Regions from separate parts of the Allobosea sp. 01N443 genome, predicted to be linked through region 2. Evidence: riboswitches for the same ligand, from Rfam matches in the RefSeq annotation. Region 2 holds a riboswitch; the other holds the start of a gene.
The links. A riboswitch is a leader RNA that binds a small molecule or an ion and turns the genes downstream of it on or off. The one in region 2 is predicted to bind thiamine pyrophosphate.
Positions count from the first base shown of each region.

Region 1: another riboswitch for thiamine pyrophosphate. It lies ahead of thiC (phosphomethylpyrimidine synthase ThiC); the one in region 2 lies ahead of thiO (glycine oxidase ThiO).

Region 1 covers NZ_JBFTRC010000002.1:493-3,153, reverse strand. The annotation lists gene thiC (phosphomethylpyrimidine synthase ThiC) at 1-1,203, opposite strand, end outside; TPP riboswitch at 1,282-1,386, opposite strand; gene AC1DRP_RS01000 (hypothetical protein) at 1,469-1,669, opposite strand; gene AC1DRP_RS00995 (OmpA family protein) at 1,778-2,661, opposite strand, start outside.
Region 2 covers NZ_JBFTRC010000112.1:3,345-7,231, reverse strand. The annotation lists gene AC1DRP_RS23420 (MFS transporter) at 17-1,294, shown strand; gene AC1DRP_RS23415 (hypothetical protein) at 1,339-1,689, opposite strand; gene AC1DRP_RS23410 (response regulator) at 1,958-2,335, opposite strand; TPP riboswitch at 2,660-2,792, shown strand; gene thiO (glycine oxidase ThiO) at 2,850-3,887, shown strand, end outside.

The DNA of each region.
Region 1 (2,661 bases), on a different contig from region 2:
CAGCGTCTCCAGCTCGGCAAACTGGGCGCGGTCATTGGCGTCGGCGATCGAGCCCGGACGCAGGCCGTCGCCGAGCGAGAAGGAGACGTCATATTTGCGCATGATCTCGCAAATCTCGTCGAAGCGCTCGTAGAGGAAGCTCTCCTTGTGGTGCGCGAGGCACCAGCGCGCCATGATCGAGCCGCCGCGCGAGACGATGCCCGTGACGCGGCTCGCAGTGAGCGGGACATAGGGCAGGCGCACGCCGGCATGGATGGTGAAATAGTCGACGCCCTGCTCGGCCTGCTCGATCAGCGTGTCCTTGAAGACCTCCCAGTCGAGCTTGATCGGGTCGCCGCCGACCTTCTCAAGCGCCTGGTAGATCGGCACCGTGCCGATCGGAACCGGCGAGTTGCGCAGGATCCAGGAGCGGATGTTGTGGATGTTGCGGCCGGTCGACAGGTCCATCACCGTGTCGGCGCCCCAGCGGATCGCCCAGACCAGCTTCTCGACCTCCTCGGCAGCGCCGGACGTCACGGCCGAATTGCCGATATTGGCGTTGATCTTGACCAGGAAATTGCGGCCGATCGCCATCGGCTCCAGTTCGGGGTGGTTGATATTGGCCGGGATGATGGCGCGGCCGCGGGCGATTTCCTCGCGCACGAATTCAGGGGTGACGAATTCCGGAACCGAGGCGCCAAAGCTCTCGCCATCGGCATGGCGCTCGCGTGCGCCTTCGAGCATCGCGGCGCGGCCGAGATTCTCGCGATGCGCGACATAGATCATCTCGGGCGTGATGATGCCGGCCTTGGCGAACTCGTACTGGGTCGCCATCTGGCCGGGCTTCGCCTCGAGGATCGGGCGTGGGGCCGGGCAGGCGGGAACGAGCTGTTCAGGCGAGATATGGCCGTTATCGGCGGCAGTGACGGCGCGGCCGGGCACGGTCGTGAAGCCGGAGGCATCGAGCCAGGRGCGGCGCGGCTGCGGCAGGCCGGCATTCAGGTCGATCGTGACATCGCTCTCGGTGAACGGACCGGACGGGTCGTAGATCCGGACCGGCGGCTCGGAATCGGTGGTGAGCTGAACTTCGCGGAAGGGCACCCGCATCTCGGGATGGTCCGGCGGCGCGACATAGATCTTGCGCGAGCCGATGATCGGTCCGGTCGTCACGCTTTGAGGGGCAGCCTTGACGGTATTCTTCTGGGGCTTGGTGTGGGCGTTCATGGGATCTCCTCCTTGGTCCAAGGTTCAGGAGATCCGGGTTTAGAAGCGGTCCAGTTGCTGTCTGCGGGTACACGTGTGGCGCACGCCGCGTTCCAGTCCCTCCGCCGGTATGACCCGGATCAGGTTCGACGGGTTCGGCTTTGGACGCCATCTCAGCTCTTGCGAGCACCCCTCGGAACGAAGCGGAGGTTAGGGCCGGCGGCTCTTGAACGCAACCGGCAAGGGGCGGGATGCGGCCCTGCCATGCGGCGCCGGAATGCCGGGCTCAGGCGAGAATGTCGACGTTCTGGCCCTGGCCAGCGGCAAGAGTAGCCTTCTGGGACTCGGCACTCTGCTGCAGCATATCCACGAGCGCCTGGTCGGACGTCGCCTGCTGCTTCACCATCGCTGTCTGCAAGGTCTGGCGGGTCGAGGCTGCCTGGCTTGCGGCAAAGCCCTGCGCGATCGCGACGGTTGTCTCACTCATCTCAACTCTCCTTACGACAGGTCTTAAGCCGGAGAGCTTGCTGATTCCTGAATCCCCTGATCCGGGGAGACCGGCGCGACGGTCGCCCGCCGCGCCGGTTCTATTGGTTCACTGCGGCTGATTCTGCCCGGCCAGCAGCGGGGTGATGCGTCGGAGCGTGACGCGGCGGTTCTCGCGGGCGGCCTCCTGCGTCTGCACCTTGAGATACTGCTCGCCATAGCCCTGCGTCGTCAGGTTCTCCGGCGGCACCTGGAAATCGCGCGTCAGGATCTCGGCGACCGATTGGGCCCGGCGATCCGAGAGCGAGAGGTTGTCGACATCCGAGCCGACGGCGTCGGTATGGCCCTCGACCAGGAAAACCTCGTTCGGCGCGCGCTGCAGTGCCTGGCTGATCGAGGCGGCAATCACCGAGAGCCGCTGCGCCTGGTTGGGGGTGACCTCCCAGGACCCGGTCTCGAAGGTTACCGTGTCGATATCGACGCTGCGCATGCGGGCGCGCAGGTCCGGCGAGTAGCGGACCTCGTCGAGCGTGTAGCGGCGCGGGATCGCGGCGATCGGCGGGGCGGTGATCGTCTCATAGATCAGGCGCTGGTCGGCCTGCTCGGCGTCGACGATATAGCGCTCGCGCGGGATCGGCAGCGGCGGCGGCGGCAGCACGACGACCTCGTCCGAGAAGCGCATATCCGGCCGATCGCGGCGGGTGTTGTCGATCATCACGATCTCATCGCCATCGCGCATGCGCCGGGTCCGGCGGATCAGGCGGCCATCCTCGTCGGTCACGGTGATGATGCGGCTGCCGTCCGGCCGTTCGAACACGGTGACGTTCTCGTCTCCGCGCCGTTCGGTCCGTCCCTGCCAGCCGAGGTCGCGGAAGCGCTCGGTCTCGTCGCGGCGGATGATGGCACGGTCGTCGTCGCGGATGATCGTGCGACCGGGCTCGCGAATGATCGTGACGTCGCCCTCGCGGCGCTCCTCGCGGCGCCCGCGGACAT
Region 2 (3,887 bases):
CGTCAGGAGCTTCATCATGTCCTCTCTTTCAGCGAAGCCACCGTTCTTCGGCTGGCATATCGTCGCTGCGACCTTTGTTCTGGCGGCATTCGGGTGGGGCGTCGGTTTCTACGGGCCGCCGATCTACCTGCAAACCGTCGTCGAACGGACCGGCTGGTCGGTGGCCTTGGTCTCAGCGGCTGTCACCCTGCACTTTCTGGTCGGAGCGGTCGTCATCGCCAATCTGCCGCGCCTCTATCGAAGCCTGAGTGTTCCCGTGGTGACGGCTCTCGGGGCGGCCTTGCTTGCTGCCGGGGTCGTCGGCTGGGCGATGGCCAGCGAGCCGTGGCAACTCTTCTGCGCAGCTCTGTTGAGCGGCGTGGGCTGGGTTGCGATGGGCGCCGCAGCCGTCAATGCGATCATCTCCCCCTGGTTCGTGAGTTCTCGCCCTGCGGCTCTCTCGATGGCCTATAACGGAGCCAGTATCGGCGGCGTGATTTTCTCACCTCTATGGGTCGCTCTCATCCTCGCCATCGGTTTTCTCAAGGCGGCGATCGTGGTCGGCGTGACGATGATCGCCGCTATTCTCTCCCTGTCGATTTTTGTGTTTTCAAAGACTCCCGAGCGACTGAGCCAGTTTCCTGACGGCATTCGGCCAGACGCAGGTCCGGCTGCGGTCAGCGCTTCGGCTGCGGCGGCCATGCCAAAGGGATCGCTGTGGCGGGACCGTCGTTTCCTGACGCTGGCGGCAGGGATGGCGTTGGGTCTGTTCGCCCAGATCGGCCTTCTCGCCCATCTGTTCTCCCTGCTCGTCCCGGCGATCGGGCCTCAAAATGCCGGGCTGGCCATGGGCGGCGCAACGATCGCCGCGATCGCAGGCAGGACGGTGGTCGGCCTCGTCATGCCTGCCTCGGCGGACCGCCGCCTCGTCGCCTGCGCGAGCTATGCGGTCCAGATCGGCGGGTCATTGACCTTCCTGATCGCGGGCGATGCCAACGCAACGCTGATGATCATGGGCGTCATTCTGTTCGGTGCGGGGATTGGCAATGCCACATCCCTGCCACCGCTCATCGCACAGGTCGAATTCGGCAAGGCAGACGTTGCCCGCGTCGTTCCACTGATCGTTGCCATCGGACAGGCAAGTTATTCCTTTGCGCCGGCCGTGTTCGGCGCTCTGCGGACGCTGTCGCCAACCGGACTGTCGAGCTTCGATGGGGCAGCGCTGTTTGCGGTCGCTGCCGTGGTGCAAGCAGCCGCCATTGCCTGTTTCCTATGGGGGCGCCAAAGGCGCTCGCTGCCAGGCGCGACCGCATGACGGAGACAGGCCCCTTGGACCTGGCAGGGGCGAACCCTGTGCGGCTAGCCCTCGCCACCTGCGTCGGACAGCACCCTTGCCGGCACGGGGAGGACGGTCGCCCTCTGGCCGTTTTGCGTGGCCAGCCATTTCAGATAGCGCAGGCGTGCCGCCACCGTGTTGCTGCGATGGGTGTTTTGCAGCCACTCAAGATACTCGGCGAGGCGAACGGTGATGATCTGGACGGTCTTGCCCTTGGCCAGAAGCAGCTCCGTCGCGGCAGCGAACTGGCGCTTCCATTCGGGATAGGAGCGGGGGATCCTGGGGTCCTTGCCGACCATGTCCAGCAAGGCAGGAAAGTCATCTTCCGAATACCACGGTACCAGCACGGTGTCGTAGTAATCGAACTTCCGCATGGCTGTGTCCGCCCAGCAATCGGAAAGCGTCGCCCACCTGCGATCCTACCAGTTCTCCAGCTGGTTTACGAGTTGCGCGCAGTGCCTCACCGGTTTGCGCGCGGGCGAGTTGCAGATCTCGGGATATCCGGTCGGCGCCATCACGAAGGATGCAAGCCCTCCGTCGGGCACGGAAAGCCCGTTTCAAGCCCGTTTCCTGGGCTCTGCCCCGATCCCGCCCCGGCGCGGGGATCGGCCGTTTCCTTCGCGCCCATTCGGTCAGGCGCGCCTAGGCGCTGGCCGGCAAGGATTTCAGCGTCCTGATGATCTCGCTCTCGGTATAGGGTTTTCGAAAGAACCGGGCCCGCTCAGGCAATTTCTGAGGGTCGACCCGGACATGGCCCGAGGTCACCATCAGCCCGATCGGCGGCCATTTCTCGCGCACGACCTCGACCAGCTGCAGGCCGTTCAGCGAGCCCGGCATCTCGACATCGGTGAAGAGGATGCGGACATCGTCGCGTTGCTCGAGAATGGCCAGGGCCTCGTCGGCGGTCGCTGCCTCGACGGCGAGGTAACCGGCCTCCTCGACGAGCAAGGCCGCATACATCCTGATGATCGGCTCGTCGTCGACAACGAGAACAACCGGCTTTTCCGCGTCTGTAGGCACTGGGCTTCTCCTGAACCGCCTTCTTGTCGCGGCGGTAGAGGTCCAACGGCTCATGGACCGGAACGTTCCGCCGTCGCGCCTGCTTTGGGCGCTACGGACAATGCAGGCTGTTGGCATGGCCGGCGGAGCGCTCCCTCGTGAAGCTGCCCGCCTGGCCGCGCGTGCCGGCAGCGGAAGCGGAGCGCGGGTGAATGGCGGCAGGCGAGGTGCCTCAGCAGCGCCTTGGACCGGCGAAGATTCCCGGCCCCTGGCCCGCCAGCCGGGGTCCTCCCGGCGTTCGTGTCTGATTGGCCTTGACCTCGCTGCCGCCCCGGCTCCAGACTGCGCGGATCCAAGGAGATCCCCGGCAAGGGGCTGAGAAACCGCTGGCAGACCGGGTGTTCCCCGGAGAGGCGCGCGGAAATCCTTCGAACCTGATCCGGCTCATACCGGCGGAGGGATGGAGCGTCGCGGCACTTGCCGGCAGCCGAAGGGCTGCCAGATCTCCTTCCCCGAGCGGGCGAGGAGTTTGCCTATGCGAGGCCCGCCACACACCACCCTTCGCCGATCTGGCGACGCTTCCGGGCCCGTCGCCTGCGAGGCGCCGGCCGCCACCGATATCGCCATCATTGGCGGCGGCCTGATCGGTTTGTCCATCGGCTGGCGGCTGGCCCGGCGCGGGCTCGATGTGACCGTTTTCGAGCGTGGCACGATCGGGCAAGGGGCAAGCCTTGCCGCGACCGGCATGCTGGCCGCGGCCGCCGAGCTGGAGCCGGGCGGCGAGGAGCAGCTGCCACTGGCGCTCGAAAGCCAAAGGCTCTGGCCGGGTTTTGCGCGCGAGCTCGAAGCCGAGAGCGGGCTCGGCGTCGACTATCGCCGGGACGGTGTCCTGCTGGTCGCGCTGGGGCGTGAGGAGGTCGAGCGCCTGCGTTTCCGCCATGACATGCAGCGGCGCGCCGAGGTCGAGGCTGCATGGCTTAGCGGGGCGCAATGCCGCGAACGCGAGCCCGGGCTGAGGCCCTCGGTCGTTGCCGGCATTCTCTGCCCGGCCGACCATCAGGTCGATCCGCCGCGCGTCATGGCGGCGCTACGACGCTCCTGTCTCGCGGCCGGAGGGCACCTGGTCGAAGCCTGCGAGGCCGAGCCGGAGCTGGCCGGCGGCCGCGCTCTCGGCGTCTCGACGCCGCGCGGGCTCTGCAAGGCCCCGATCGTGATTGCGGCCGCCGGCGCCTGGACCCGATTTCAGGGGCTCGACATCCCCGTCCGCCCGCTCAAGGGTCAGTCACTCGCCCTGCGCAGCACGCCCGAGACCGGCACGCTCGCGCGTGTCGTCTGGACCGAGCAGGTGCATCTCGCTCCCAAGAGCGACGGCACTCTCCTCGTCGGCGCCACCATGGAAGAACGCGGCTTCGACGACAGCGTGACCGCTGGCGGCGTCTATGCCCTGCTCGACGGCGCCCGGCGCGCACTGCCCTCGATCGAGGAGATGCCGGTCGAGGCGATCTGGTCCGGCTTCCGCCCGACCTCGATCGACGATGCGCCGATCCTTGGTGAGACGGGGATAGCGGGCCTG